2 regions of the Streptomyces sp. NPDC025618 genome follow, and region 1 is predicted to be linked to the other one. Evidence: riboswitches for the same ligand, from Rfam matches in the RefSeq annotation. Region 1 holds a riboswitch; the other holds the start of a gene.
The links. A riboswitch is a leader RNA that binds a small molecule or an ion and turns the genes downstream of it on or off. The one in region 1 is predicted to bind cyclic di-AMP.

Region 1 (7,077 bases):
TGAGCCTGCCCCGGCGGCGGGTCCGCGCGCGGTAGACCCGGGCCCGCGGGCCCCGCACCAGCGCCTTGAGTCTGGCCGCGGTCGAGAACCGGTCGCCCGCCACTTCGCCTCCCCGTGGTCCCTCGACAGCCTCGCCTGCGAACGTACGTCCCCGGCCACGGTACGGGACCGTGGCCGGGGACGTGGTGAGGCTGTGGATATCGCCCGGGGGTTTCGTTTCCGTCCCCCGGCGGGTGTCAGCCCTTGAAGCGCGGGAAGGCGCTGCGGCCGGCGTAGACCGCGGCGTCGTCGAGGATCTCCTCGATGCGCAGCAGCTGGTTGTACTTCGCGACGCGCTCGGAGCGGGCCGGGGCGCCGGTCTTGATCTGGCCGCAGTTGGTGGCGACGGCGAGGTCGGCGATGGTGACGTCCTCGGTCTCGCCGGAGCGGTGCGACATCATGCACTTGAAGCCGTTGCGCTGGGCCAGCTCGACGGCGTCGAGGGTCTCGGTCAGCGAACCGATCTGGTTGACCTTGACCAGCAGGGCGTTGGCGGCGCCCTCCTCGATGCCGCGGCCGAGGCGCTCGGGGTTGGTGACGAACAGGTCGTCGCCGACGATCTGCACCTTGTCGCCGAGGCGCTCGGTGAGGGTCTTCCAGCCGTCCCAGTCGTCCTCGAACAGCGGGTCCTCGATGGAGACCAGCGGGTACGCGGCGACGAGCTCGGCGTAGTAGTCCGTCATCTCGGAGGCCGAGCGGGACTTGCCCTCGAAGTGGTACGAGCCGTCCTTGTAGAACTCGGAGGCGGCGACGTCCAGCGCGAGCGCGATGTCCTGGCCGGGGGTGTAACCGGCCTGCTTGACGGCCTCGAGGATGAGGTCGAGGGCCTCGCGGTTGGAGCCCAGGTTCGGGGCGAAGCCGCCCTCGTCGCCGAGGCCGGTGGACAGGCCCTTGGCCTTCAGCACGGCCTTGAGGGTGTGGTAGACCTCGGCGCCCCAGCGCAGGGCCTCGGAGAAGGACTCCGCGCCGATCGGGGCGATCATGAACTCCTGGATGTCCACGTTGGAGTCGGCGTGCGACCCACCGTTGAGGATGTTCATCATCGGAACGGGCAGCAGGTGCGCGTTCGGGCCGCCCAGGTAGCGGAAGAGCGGCAGGTCGGATGCCTCGGACGCGGCGTGCGCGACGGCGAGGGAGACGCCGAGGATGGCGTTGGCGCCGAGCGAGCCCTTGTTGTCGGTGGCGTCCAGGTCGAACATCGCCTGGTCGATCAGGCGCTGCTCGGTGGCGTCATAGCCGACGAGCTCCGGGCCGATCTGCTCGATGACGGCCAGCACGGCCTTCTCGACGCCCTTGCCGAGGTAACGGTTCTTGTCACCGTCACGGAGCTCGATGGCCTCGAAGGCACCGGTCGAGGCACCGGACGGCACGGCGGCACGGCCCGTGGAGCCGTCGTCGAGGCCGACCTCGACCTCGACCGTGGGGTTGCCTCGCGAGTCGAGGATCTCGCGAGCTACGACGACGTCGATGGACGGCACGAGGGTCTCCTTCGTGTGTGTCTGGAGTTCTGCGAGCACGAGCCTAACGGGCGGCGGGGGGTCGCTCTGCCGTCGGGACGCCTCATGCGCCGAAAAATGGCACAAACGCGGTGATCGCGGGGCGAATGGCGGCAATGTTTCGCTGAACGGTGAAGCCTGCGGCTCGCTTCTGGTCTTCTGGGTGCGGTCCGTTGCCGCCTGCGGCGGGAGCGGCCTGCGGCCGCGTCCTCAAGCGCCGGACGGGCTGGTTCTGGCTGATCTGAGTGCGCCATTCGGCCCGTCCGGCGCTTGAGGACAACGCGGCGAAGCCGTGTTGCAGGGGGCTGGGGGCTTGCCCCCAGCCCCGGGAGCGAACGGCGAAGCCCCGCTCCAACGCGGCTCGGGGTTCGCGGCGGAGCGGGGCGGTGTCGCGGTGAGCGATCGGGTGCGGCGGTGAGAACCGCCGCACCCACCGGATCAGCTGAGATGCAGCTGCTGGCCCGGGAAGATCAGATCGGCGTTGGCGACGACGTCCTTGTTCAGGTCGTAGAGCTTCTCCCAGCCGCCCTTGACCTTGTTGGCGTCGGCGATCTTGCCGAGGGTGTCGCCTTCCTTGACCTCGTACTCGCCGTCACCCTTCTGCACGGGCTTCGGGGCGGCGTGCTTCGGCGCGGTCTGCTTCGGGGCCGGGGCGGCCTCGGACTCGTCCTCGTCGGAGCTCTGCGCCTGCGGAGCGGCGTGCTTCGGGGTGGTCTTCTTCGGCGCGGCCTGGCGCTCGCTGCGGTCGGCGTGCGACTTCGTGGAGGTGCCGCGGTCGGCCTTCTCCGAGCCGGAGGTGTCCGCGCCGGCACCCGAGCCACCGGGGGTCATGCCGGACACGGCGCAGCCCCAGGCGCCCGGGCCCTGCATGGCGAGGAGCTTCTCGGCGACGGCGATCTGCTGGGACTTGCTGGCGTGGTCGGCTCGGTCGGCGTAGCTCTGGCCGCCGGCGGCGTTCCAGGAGGACTGCGAGAACTGCAGGCCGCCGTAGTAGCCGTTGCCGGTGTTGATGGACCAGTTACCGCCGGACTCGCACTGGGCGACCTTGTCCCAGGTGGAGACGGAGGCGGCGTTCGCGGAGGTCGCGATCATCAGCGGGGCCGCGACCGCGGCGCCGGTGACACCGGCGAGCGTGACGATGCGGACGGCCTTGGACGGACGACGGTGCTTGCCCTTGGACATGAGTCGTTTCCTCACCGACGCCTACGAGGTGAGCTGTCGGGTTCGGGCTGTGAGTTCGCCCGGCCTCGTGTGCGAGCACACTCGGCTTCACCCCAAGCCGTCCCGGACCCTCCGGTCACCGACCGGTGGATTCGTTCCGGCGCCTACCTTGGTTCCCCCGCTCCTGCCTACGGCGCTTGCGCGACGACTCCGCCGGTCGCCGGCAGGATTCGGCGTGGCGACCGTGGTGCTCGCTTTGGCGAGCGGTCATGACGGTAAGCACTCCGGGCCGACGGGTTCAAACCCCTCTTTCCAGCCACAGTTGCCTCTTGTTACCCATAGAAACCTGACATTTCCGCAGGTGGGAGCGGGTGTGTCAAGTTTTGGAGGGGGCCGTTCCGCGGAAGTTCAACGAGACCCATGTCTCACTTTCGACTGGAACGGACATTCCCCCCGAACTATCGGTCTATTTGCCGACCTCAAGCCGCTGACCAGGAAGTATCAAATCGGGATCGGAACCGACAACTTTCTCGTTCCGCTGGTACAGCGTTTGCCATCCACCGTGAACGGAGTGGGCCTCCGCGATGACTGACAGGTTGTCACCCGGCCGCACCGTGTAATCCCCGGCGGCCGGCCTGTCCGTACGGGCGTCGTCCCCGCCGCGCGAGGCGCGGCCCTCGTCGTCCGAACGCGGCGGCTCGGCACGGTGCTTGCCCGGGCCCGAACCGGAAGCCGGACCGGAGTCCGGACCGGAGCCTTCCGCCGGGCCGCCGGTGGACGGCGCGTGCGGGGACGCGGAGTCCGCGGATCCCGGCGTGCCGGTGGACGGGTCGGCCGGCTTCGGCGTGGACGGCGCGCCCGACGTGGGGATTTCGGTGGGGTCGCCCGTGGGCCCGGCCGTCGGTCCCGTCGTCGGGCTGCCCGGGTCCTTGCGGTGCTTGCCGCTCTCGGGCTTGCCGCCCTTGTCGCTCGCGGAGGGCGAAGGGGTCCCGGAGGAAGGCTTCGCGTCCGGGTTTGCGGACGGTGAGGCCGGGGCAGCCGGGGAAGCGGTGGAGTCCGACGGCGCGGAGCCGCCCGTCGCGGGTGCGGAGGGAGTGCGCTCCGGTGCACGAGGCGCGGGTGCGTCGTTCGTCGGCGCCTTGGTGCTGCCGGGCGTCACTTCGGGGGCCTTGCCGTCCTTGGTGAGGCCGGCGGCGGAGCCGCACGCCTGCCAGGTGCTCGCGCCGGCGTTCAGCACCTCCTCGGCGACGGCGATCTGCTGCTGACGGCTGGCGAGGTCGGGGCGCGGGGCGTACGCGCGGCCGCCGTACCGCTCCCACAGCTCCTGGGTCATCTGCAGCCCGCCGTAGGAGCCGTTGCCGGAGTTGGTGCTCCACGTCCCGCCGCTCTCGCACTGGGCGACGCGGTCCCACGTGGGGGCGTCGGCGGCACTGGCGCCGGTGGCCGCGAGCAGCGGCATGGCGAGGGCCGACCCCGTCACCCCCGCTGCGACCACGACGGCGGGTACCTGACGGGGGCGACGATGTCGACCGTTCCCGGAGCGCATGTGATGGCCTCTCGTGTGACGGCGAATATGGTGGTCGAACATAGCCACCGGCCCCATCAGTCACAAGCCGGTGTAGCGCAGGTCACGCGGTGGTCACGTCAGTTGACGCAGGGTCATCCGGCGTGCGCCCCGAACTCGACCGGCAGGGTGCGCAGTCCGCGCATGATGAGCCCGCCGCGCCACCGCAATTCCTCCGGATCGACAGAAAGCCGCAGGTCAGGGAGGCGGCGCAGCAGCGTCGCGAGCGCGGTCCTGCCCTCCAGCCGGGCCAGCGGGGCCCCCAGGCAGTAGTGGATGCCGTGCCCGTATCCGAGGTGCTGGTTGTCGGCCCGGGAGAGGTCGAGGGTGTCGGGCTCCGTGAAGCGCTCCGGGTCCCGGTCGGCGGCCGCGAGGACCACGAGCACGGGGTCCCCCTCGGCGATGCGCTGACCGCCGATCACCAGCTCCTGCTTGGCGAACCGCCAGGTGGCGAGCTCCACCGGGCCGTCGTACCGCAGCAGTTCCTCCACGCCCGTCGCGAGCAGGCTCTCGTCCCCTTCGGCGAGCGCCAGTTGGAGCCGCTCGCGCTGCCCGGGATTGCGCAGGAGGGCGTGCAGACCGTTACCGATCAGGTTCACAGTTGTTTCGAAACCGGCGAAAAGCAAGATGAAGGCCATCGCCGCGGCCTCGTTCTCGGTGAGGTGCTCGCCGTGGTCGCTTGCCCGGATAAGACCGGAAATCAGATCCTCGCCGGGGTTCTCCCGCTTTCGGTGGATCAGTTCCGCGAGATAGGTGCGCATCTTCTTCACCGCGCGGGCGACGCCGCCGCGCGGGCCGCCGCCGTGGCGGATCATCATGCCCGCCCAGTCGCGGAAGTCGTCCTGGTCCTCGGCCGGCACGCCGAGCAGGTCGCAGATGGCATAGATGGGGAGGGGGAAGGCGAACTCGTGGATGAGGTCGGCGCTCCCCCGCGCGCAGAAGTCGTCGATGAGCCCGTCGGTCAGCTCCTGGACGCGCGGCGCGAACTCGGCGACGCGCCCCGGCGTGAACGCCTTGGACACGAGCCTGCGCAGCCGGGTGTGGTCCGGCGGGTCGATGTTGAGCAGGTGCGTCATCAGATTGGCGCTGCGCTCGCCCGGGATGCCGACCTTCCCCTTGCCGTGCGCGGACTCGCTGTGGTGCACGGGGTTCTTCGACAGCCGCTGGTCGGCGAGCGCCTGCCGGGCGTCGGCGTAGCGGGTCACCAGCCAGGCGTCCACGCCGCTGGGGAGCGCGGTGCGGTGGACGGGGGCGTTCTCGCGGAGCCAGGCGTACGTGGGGTACGGGTCGGCGGCGAATTCCCAGGTGAAGAGCGGGGGGACGGTGGCGGGGGTGATGTCGTGCACGTCCACTGACGCTACCTGGGGCCGGGGCGGCCGGTGCGCGGGTGGCATCGCGTGCGCCACCGCCGCGCGGCGGTGTCCTCACCCACCGGGCGCGCTGGATCCGGCCGACGCCGACGGGCATCGAAGCCCGCCCGGGTCACCCTCCCGGCAGCGGCCGGGAGGCCGGAAGGACGGGCCCGGGGCCAGGCTCGGCCCACCGGTCCCGGCCCGCCCGGCGGGGCCTACGTGTGGCCGCCCCCGCCGCTGCCGAAGCCACCGCTGCCGCCCGGGTTCCACTTCTTGCGCTCCTCGGTGAGTTCCTCCGGGTGGCTGCCGGGGTTCCTGACCTCGTGCGGGAGGACGCGCTCCCCCTCCGCCTCGGGGTGGAGCTCGTCGGATTCACGGTGCTCGGTGACGTACCCGATCACACCGTTCTCGTCGTTGTGCCCCGGACCGTGATCGGGCGACTCCGGGCCCGTGTCGTATTCCTGGCGGGTCTGCCAGGCACCCTGGCGCCGCTGGGGCTGGGACGGCGGGGGCGGCTCCTTGTCGCGCTTCCGGAAGCCGTAGACGACCGCCAGGATCAGCAGCGCGACGACGCAGATGCCGACGATGAACTGGACGATGCCCCCGAGCCAGTCGGGGGCGGCGAGGTCGGTGTACTCGATACGCATGGAACTCGGGTACCCCCCGACCCCCAGGACAAGTCGACATCTAGGCCGAACGGGTGTTTCACACCGCCGGGCCCGGCGCTACCCCGCGCGCTCCGCCGCGCGGATCGCGTCGCGGTAGGTGCGGGCCGCCGCGCGCAGCGCCGTCTCCGGGTCCACACCGTCCGCTTCGGCCCGGGCCGCCAGGGCCAGCAGTTCGTAGCCGACGCCTTCGCCGGCCGGGAGGGCGACGTCGATGCCCTCCGTACGGACCCGGGAGGCCAGCTTCGCGGCGAGGGCGAGGGCGGGCTGCCCCAGCGGGACGCCCTCGGTGACCGAGTCGCGGCGCTTCTCGTCCGCCTTCGTCCGCAGCCAGTGCGCCTTGACGTCCTCCGGGGTCTCAGCGCTCTCCTCGCCGAAGACGTGCGGGTGGCGGTGGATGAGCTTGTCGACGATCGTGCCCGCCACGTCGTCGACGGAGAACGGCTCGTCGGGGTCGTCCTGGGCGATCCGGGCGTGGAAGACGACCTGGAGCAGTACGTCGCCGAGCTCCTCGCGCAGCGCTTCCCGGTCGCCGGTCTCGATGGCCTCCAGGAGCTCGTACATCTCCTCCAGCCCGTACTTCGCGAGGTCCTCGTGGGTGCGGATGCCGGTCCACGGGCAGGCCGCGCGGATCCGGTCCATGACCTGCACGAGGTCGAGGAGGCGGGCGCCGGGCAGGTCGTACGCGCCGGGCAGCAGCTCCAGCGCCGGCATGTCCTCGCGCCCCGAGCCGGCGAGCCGGGCCAGGCCGTCGGTGAGCGCGGAGTCGCCCTCGGCGGTGGTGAGGACGACGACGTCCC
Region 2 (7,077 bases), on a different contig from region 1:
TGACCCGCGAAGGCGTCACCGAGCCGTTCCCGATCCAGGCCGCGACCCTCCCCAACTCGCTGAGCGGCCGTGACGTCCTCGGCCGCGGCCGTACGGGCTCCGGCAAGACGCTGGCCTTCGGCCTGGCGCTGCTCGCCCGCACGACGGGCCGCCGCGCCGAGCCCGGCCGTCCGCTCGCCCTCGTGCTCGTCCCCACCCGCGAGCTGGCGCAGCAGGTCACCGACTCGCTCAGCCCGTACGCCACCGCGGTCAACCTGCGGATCGCCACCGTCGTCGGCGGCATGTCCATCGGCCGGCAGGCGCAGACCCTCGCGCGCGGCGCCGAGGTCCTGGTCGCCACCCCGGGCCGGCTCGCCGACCTGATCCAGCGCGGCGACTGCAAGCTCGGCGACGTGCGGATCACGGTCCTGGACGAGGCCGACCAGATGGCCGACATGGGCTTCCTGCCCCAGGTCACCAAGCTGCTCGACCAGGTCGACCCGGACGGCCAGCGCATGCTGTTCTCCGCGACCCTGGACCGCAACGTCGACCGCCTCGTGCGCCGCTTCCTCACCGACCCGGTGACGCACTCCGTCGATGCCTCGGTCGGCGCGGTCTCCACGATGGAGCACCACCTGCTCTTCGTGACCGACGCGGACAAGAAGGAAGCGGTCACCCGCATCGCCGCCCGCGAGGGCCGCGTGATCATGTTCGTGGACACCAAGCGCGGCGCCGACCGCCTGGTGAAGAAGCTGCTCTCCGAGGGCGTGCGCGCCGGGGCGCTGCACGGCGGCAAGAGCCAGCCGCAGCGCAACCGCACGCTGGAGCTGTTCCGTACGGACCAGGTCACCGCGCTGATCGCCACCAACGTCGCCGCCCGCGGCATCCACATCGACGGCCTCGACCTTGTCGTGAACATCGACCCGCCGATGGACCACAAGGACTACCTGCACCGCGGCGGCCGCACGGCCCGCGCGGGCGAGTCCGGCACGGTCGTCACCCTCGTCCTGCCCGAGCAGCGGCGCGAGATGACCCGCATGATGGTCACGGCGAAGATCACCCCCAACGTCATCAAGACGCACCCCCGCGACCCCGAGCTGGAGCGGATCACCGGTGCGCGTGAGCCCAGTGGTGTCGCGGTGGTCATAGCGCCGCCGGCCGCCGCGCAGCAGCCGCAGGGCACGAAGAAGCCGTCCCGCTCGCGCGGCTCGGGCTCCGGGTCCGGCCGCGGCCGTACGCGTACGGAGCCGAGCGCCGGCAACGGTGGCGGCGGCTACCGCGGCTTCGGCAGCGGCACGGGGCAGGGCCAGGGCGGCGGGGCGTCCCGCCGCTCGGGCGGCACGCGGCCGGGCAACGCGGTTCGCCGTGGCGGTGGGGGCGGGGGCTCTCGGCGGGCGCCGAAGGTCTGACCGGTAGCCGGGGGGCTCGGGGTTGCCGTGTGGGTTCTGCGGGTTGCTCGCGCCTTGCGGTTCGGGTGGCCTGCGGGCTCGCCGTTGCCGGGTGCGGGTTGTCTGCGCCTGCGGCGGGAGCGCCCTGCGGGTTCGCCGTTGCCTTGTGCGGGTTTCGTTGCCGCCTGCGGCGGGAGCGCCCTGCGGGCTCGCCGTTGGCTAGGTGCGGGTCCGCTGCGCCTGCGGCGGGCGGCCTCAAGCGCCGGCCGGGCTTGGGTTGTGGTGGGTGCCGGGGGTGGGTCTTCCGGGCTGGGACCTGGAACGCGGTGCGGTGCGGGTCAGGCGCATTGAGTGCCCCGGATTCGCACCGCGTTCCAGAACCCCACCCTCCAGCCCCACCCCCTCCCGCCGGAGAGCGGCATCGGGTTGTGGGGGTGGGCCGGTCTTCCCTTTCAGCGCGTCCGGGGTGCTCGCTGTCGCCCAGTCCTGCATGGGAGTGCTCGTTGCTGGTCCGGGCGCGTCAGTTCGCCCAGCCTGCATGGGAGTGCTCGTTGCCGTTCCGGGCACGTCCGTCTTTTCAGCCTGTCCGGGGTGATCGTCGCCGTGCCGGGCGCGCCCGTCTTTTCTTTTCAGCTCGTCCGGGGCTCGTTCCGGCCCGGGTACGCGTTTCTTTCCAGCCCGTCCGGCGCTTGAGGACGCGGCCGCAGGCCGCTCCCGCCGCAGGCGGCGAACCGGCCCGCAGATCGGGGTCTGGGGCAGCGCCCCAGTTTCGGGAAGGGGCGGGGCTGGGGAAAAGCGCCGCAGGCCAACCGACCCGCACATCGAGGGGCTGAGGCAGCGCCCCCACGCACGCGCGGGCAGCCGCACCACGGGCGACAAGACCCTGCTCGCGACCCGACCCGACCGGCGACGGACGTCCCCGCCAGGGCGACGACGTTTCCGGTACGCCCGCCCCGACACAGCCGCCTGCCCGTACGGCGGGCGTCCGGCGGGCGGACGGCGCCATCGACCGCCACGCCGAGAGGCCCGCAGCACCGAAATCCCCCCGCACACCCAGTAGTGGATCTTGATCGTTCCGCATTCCGTCGGAATAAGGACCACATTAAGAAGTCGGCCTCCTCGCCAAGTCCTGACCAAGGAGCCGGTCGATTCAGCCTTTCGGCTTGGAAACCACGCGGTCTGTCTATTAACGTTCGATAACGACGTGCGGTCCTCATCACCGCCGCAAGAGGCGGCGCCGTGCGCCTTCGCCGAATCCCGCGGGCACAGCAAGACCTGATACACCAGCAGCATCTGGGAACCGGGGAACCACCCGCCCTGGGGTGAATCGGGCCGCACCCGGCTCGTAGGAGACCTTCCTGCTCCGAACCCGACAGCTAACCCGGTAGGCGAGAAGGAAGGAAAGGAGTGCGCCCCCGTGGCGTCCAACGAGCCTGCCCTCGACCCCACTCTGCACGGGTCGAACGAGCACTACGCACCCGAACTTCCGATCGTGCCCGCGTATATGACCGCCCATATGGCGACGCCCTCGCCGCAGACGGCGGCCATGGAAAGCGGCACCCCGGCGATCGCGCCTCCCGCGCGGGGCTTCACCACTGATCCTCAGCCGGTGGCGCCTCAGCCGATGCCCCCTCAGCCGGCCGCACAGCGACCGGCAGCGCCCCAGCCGACCGTCCCGCACTGGGCGGTGCCTGAGCCGACGGCGCCGGAGCCGGCCGTCGGCGAGGCCGCGCACCCCGCCCCCGTACCGGCCCGTGGCGGGAGCGGCGGCCGGCACCGCGTCGCCAAGCAGCGCGGCGGCACGATGGCCCGCAGCGGCGCCGTCCTCGGCGTCGGTGTCATCGCGGCCGTCGGCGCGGGCGGCATGGCGAGCGCGCAGGACCGCCCGGCGGCACCGATATCGGTACCCGACCTGGCCGGCTCCCTCCTCGGCGGCGGTCAGACACACGAGGAGCAGGCCGCGCCCGCCGCGCCCGGTGCCGAACAGCCGCTCACCCAGGCCGGCCTGAGCACCGAGGAAGCGGCCCAGGGCACCACGAACGCGGGCGAGGCCCTGCGTGCCCGCATCCTCCAGCAGGCCGAGCACCAGCAGACCTCCGCCGACGACCGGACGCGCGAGGCGGCGCAGCGCGAGGCGGCCGAGGCGGCGGCCAAGAAGGCGGCGGAAGCGGCCGAGGCGGACAGGGCGGCGAAGGCGGCCGAGGCCGAGCAGGCCGAGGCGGCGCGTGCCGAGGCCCACCCGGTGGCCCCGGCGGACGCCGCCGACCCCACCGACACCGGGCCACGCACGCCCGCGGCGCACAGCCCGGGCGCGTACACCCTCCCCGTCGGCTCGTACACCCTGACCGCCGGCTTCGGCCAGGCGGGCAACATGTGGTCCGCGAACCACACCGGCGAGGACTTCGCCGCCCCGACCGGCACGCCCGTCAAGGCGATCGGCAGCGGCACGATCACCCACGCCGGGTGGGCGGGCGCGTACGGCTACCGCATCGTGCTGAAGCTGGACGACGGTACGGAGGTGTGGTTCTGCCACCTGTCGTCGATGGTGGTCACCTCGGGCAAGGTGAACAGCGGCGACGTGATCGGCCGCGTGGGCGCCACCGGCAATGTCACCGGCCCGCACCTCCACCTGGAGATCCGCCCGGACGGCGGAGCCCCGGTCGACCCGCTGCCCTGGCTGCGCGAGCGTGGCCTGGAGCCGTAGCCCGCGGCAGCCGTCACGCATATCTGGCACGGACAGGGGCACCCGGATGCCGTGACAGCCGCGATCACCACCTCCGTACCGGCCCGTCTGGACCGCCTCCCCTGGTCCCGCTGGCACTGGATGGTGGTGATCGGCCTCGGCACGGTCTGGATCCTGGACGGCCTGGAGGTCACGGTCGTCGGCAACATCGCCGGCCGCCTCTCCGAGCGGGGCAGCGGCCTGCCGGTCACCTCGGGCGAGATCACGGGCCTGGCCGCGGCCCTCTATGTGGCGGGGGCGTGCTCCGGCGCGCTCTTCTTCGGCCGCCTCACCGACCGGTTCGGCCGCAAGAAGCTGTTCATCGTCACCCTCGCCGTCTATCTGGCGGCGACGGCGCTGACCGCCCTGTCGTTCTCCTCCTGGTGGTTTTTCGCCTTCCGCTTCCTGACCGGATTCGGCATCGGAGGCGAGTACGCGGCCATCAATTCCGCCATCGACGAGCTGATCCCCGCGGCCTACCGCGGCCGGGTCGACCTCATCATCAACGGCAGCTTCTGGATCGGCGCGGTCGGCGGTTCACTGCTGTCGATCCTGATGCTCGACACGGCCGTTTTCCCAGTGGACGTGGGGTGGCGGCTGACATTCGCGCTGGGGGTGGTCCTGGGCCTGGTCATCCTGCTCGTACGGCGCCATGTGCCGGAAAGCCCGCGCTGGCTGTTCATCCACGGCAGAGGGGACGAGGCCGAGGAACTCGTGACCTCGATCGAGGAACGCGTCGCGGCGGAGAAGGGGCGCGAGCTGCCGCCCGCCGAAGGTGAGATCACCATTCACCAGCGGTCCGCGATCACCTTCCGGGAAATCGCCCGTACGGTGTTCGGCCAGTACCGCCGGCGTGCCGTGCTCGGCCTCGCCCTCTTCATCGGCCAGGCGTTTCTCTACAACGCGATCACTTTCGGCTTCGGCGCCATTCTCACCACGTTCTTCGGCGTCTCCACTTCCCGGACCGGCTATTTCTTCGCGGTCATCGCCGCGGGCAACTTCTGCGGTCCGCTCCTGCTCGGCCGGCTCTTCGACACCGTCGGCCGGCGCGTCATGATTTCCTCGACCTATCTGCTGTCCGGCCTGCTCCTCTTCGGCACGGCCTGGCTCTTCGGCGCCGGGCGGCTGAGCGCCGACACCCTCACCGCCTGCTGGGCCGTCGTCCTCTTCTTCGCCTCGGCGGGCGCGAGCAGCGCGTACCTCACGGTGTCGGAAGTCTTCCCCATGGAGACCCGCGCGATGGCCATCGCTTTCTTCTACGCGCTCGGCACGGCGGCCGGCGGCATCACCGGTCCGCTGATCTTCTCCGACCTGACGAGCAGCGGCGTCGTCGGTGACACGGTGCTGGCATTCCAGATCGGCGCGTCCCTGATGTGTGCCGCCGGGCTGGTCGCGGCCTTCCTGGCCGTACCGGCGGAGGGGCGTTCCCTCGAAGCGATCGCGGCCCCGCTGTCCACCGAGCGGGCGGCGCCGCTCCCCGCGACGGCGAAGTAGCGGAATACCCTTCACCGTAAGGATGTTGGAGAGAGTCATGGCTGACATTCACAAGAAGATCGGCAACCTGTCCGTCCACCCGCTGGCCCTCGGTGGCAATGTGTTCGGGTGGACGGCCGACGAGGCGGAGTCCTTCGCCGTCCTCGACGCCTACGCGGAGGCCGGCGGCAATTTCATCGACACCGCCGACGTCTACTCCGCCTGGGCGCCCGGCAATACGGGTGGCGAGTCGGAGACCGTGATCGGCAACTGGTTCGCCGCCCGCGGCAACCGCGCCGACATCGTCCTGGCCACCAAGGTCGGTGCGGGCGTCCCCGAACCGCGCGGCCTGTCGGCGGCCGTCATCAAGTCCGGCGTCGAGGATTCCCTGCGCCGCCTGCGCACGGATTACATCGACCTTTACTACACGCACTACGACGACCCGTCGGTGCCGGTGGAGGAATTCCTCACCGCGCTCGACGCCCTGGTGAAGGAGGGGAAGGTCCGCGAGATCGCGGCCTCCAACATCACGGCCGAGCGGCTGACGGAGGCCCTGGAATTCTCCGACTCGGCGGGCCTGGCGAAGTACGCGGCGATCCAGCCGCACTACAACCTGGTCTCCCGCGACACGTACGAGGGCCCGCTCGCGGACGTCGCGGCCCGCCACGGCCTGGCCGCCGTCCCGTACTGGGCGCTGGCAGCCGGCTTCCTCACCGGCAAGTACCGCCCGGGCACGGTGGTGGACAGCGCCCGCGCCGAGGGCGCCGGCAAGTACCTCGAAACGGAACGCGGCCTCCGCGTCCTGGCGGCCCTGGACGAGGTCGCCGCGGCACACGACGCGGAACTCTCGACGGTGGCCCTGGCGTGGCTCGCTTCCCGCCCGACGGTCGTGGCCCCGCTGGCGAGCGCGCGGACGGTCGCCCAGCTTCCGGCGCTGCTGGCGATGGCGGATCTGAAGCTCACGGAGGCGGAGCTTTCGCTTCTGACGGAGGCGTCGGAGTAGGGCGGAGCCGAGAAGGCAGAGGGGCCGGTGGTACGGCCCCTCACGCTCCCAGGCGCGGTGGTCCGGCTCCTCACGGCAGGACCGCCGCCCTCACGCCGGGCCGGAAGCCCGGTGATTCCGCACGCTCTCAGGCGCGGCTCTCCACGACCCAGGAGGCCAGCGCGACGCCGCCCGCGACGGCGAAGACGGACGGCCAGGGGCCCACCTTCTTCGACAGCGGGTGCGACCCGGCGAACGCGGCGACGTACAGCCCCGTCAGCGCGGCAGCCTTCCCGGCCCCGGCCTTCCCGGCCCACTGCCGGGCGGCCACGGCCCCGGCGGCGGCCAACGCGACCCCACCGAGCGGCCGCTTCTTGGTCCACCGGGCGACGCCATACCCCCCGACGAGCCCACCGGCAGCCACGACGGATGTCGGAATCCCAGCCATCTGCACAACCTCCGCACGCATCAGAAACCTCTTGCCTCCCGAGGCTACGCCGGGGGTGCGAGGGGGGCGGCTACGGGCCCGTCTG

Region 2: another riboswitch for cyclic di-AMP. It lies ahead of ACZ4A5_RS05460 (M23 family metallopeptidase); the one in region 1 lies ahead of ACZ4A5_RS13785 (transglycosylase family protein).

The regions. Positions count from the first base shown of each region.
Region 1 covers NZ_JBVHLW010000012.1:38,347-45,423, forward strand. Annotated here, with positions in the region: gene ACZ4A5_RS13775 (FtsB family cell division protein) at 1-103, opposite strand, end outside; gene eno (phosphopyruvate hydratase) at 237-1,517, opposite strand; gene ACZ4A5_RS13785 (transglycosylase family protein) at 1,974-2,717, opposite strand; cyclic di-AMP (ydaO/yuaA leader) riboswitch at 2,721-2,902, opposite strand; gene ACZ4A5_RS13790 (LysM peptidoglycan-binding domain-containing protein) at 3,163-4,191, opposite strand; gene ACZ4A5_RS13795 (cytochrome P450 family protein) at 4,356-5,654, opposite strand; gene ACZ4A5_RS13800 (DUF6479 family protein) at 5,828-6,259, opposite strand; gene ACZ4A5_RS13805 (nucleoside triphosphate pyrophosphohydrolase) at 6,338-7,077, opposite strand, start outside.
Region 2 covers NZ_JBVHLW010000003.1:319,611-326,687, forward strand. Annotated here, with positions in the region: gene ACZ4A5_RS05455 (DEAD/DEAH box helicase) at 1-1,388, shown strand, start outside; cyclic di-AMP (ydaO/yuaA leader) riboswitch at 2,639-2,773, shown strand; gene ACZ4A5_RS05460 (M23 family metallopeptidase) at 2,785-4,071, shown strand; gene ACZ4A5_RS05465 (MFS transporter) at 4,123-5,583, shown strand; gene ACZ4A5_RS05470 (aldo/keto reductase) at 5,621-6,565, shown strand; gene ACZ4A5_RS05475 (hypothetical protein) at 6,693-6,992, opposite strand.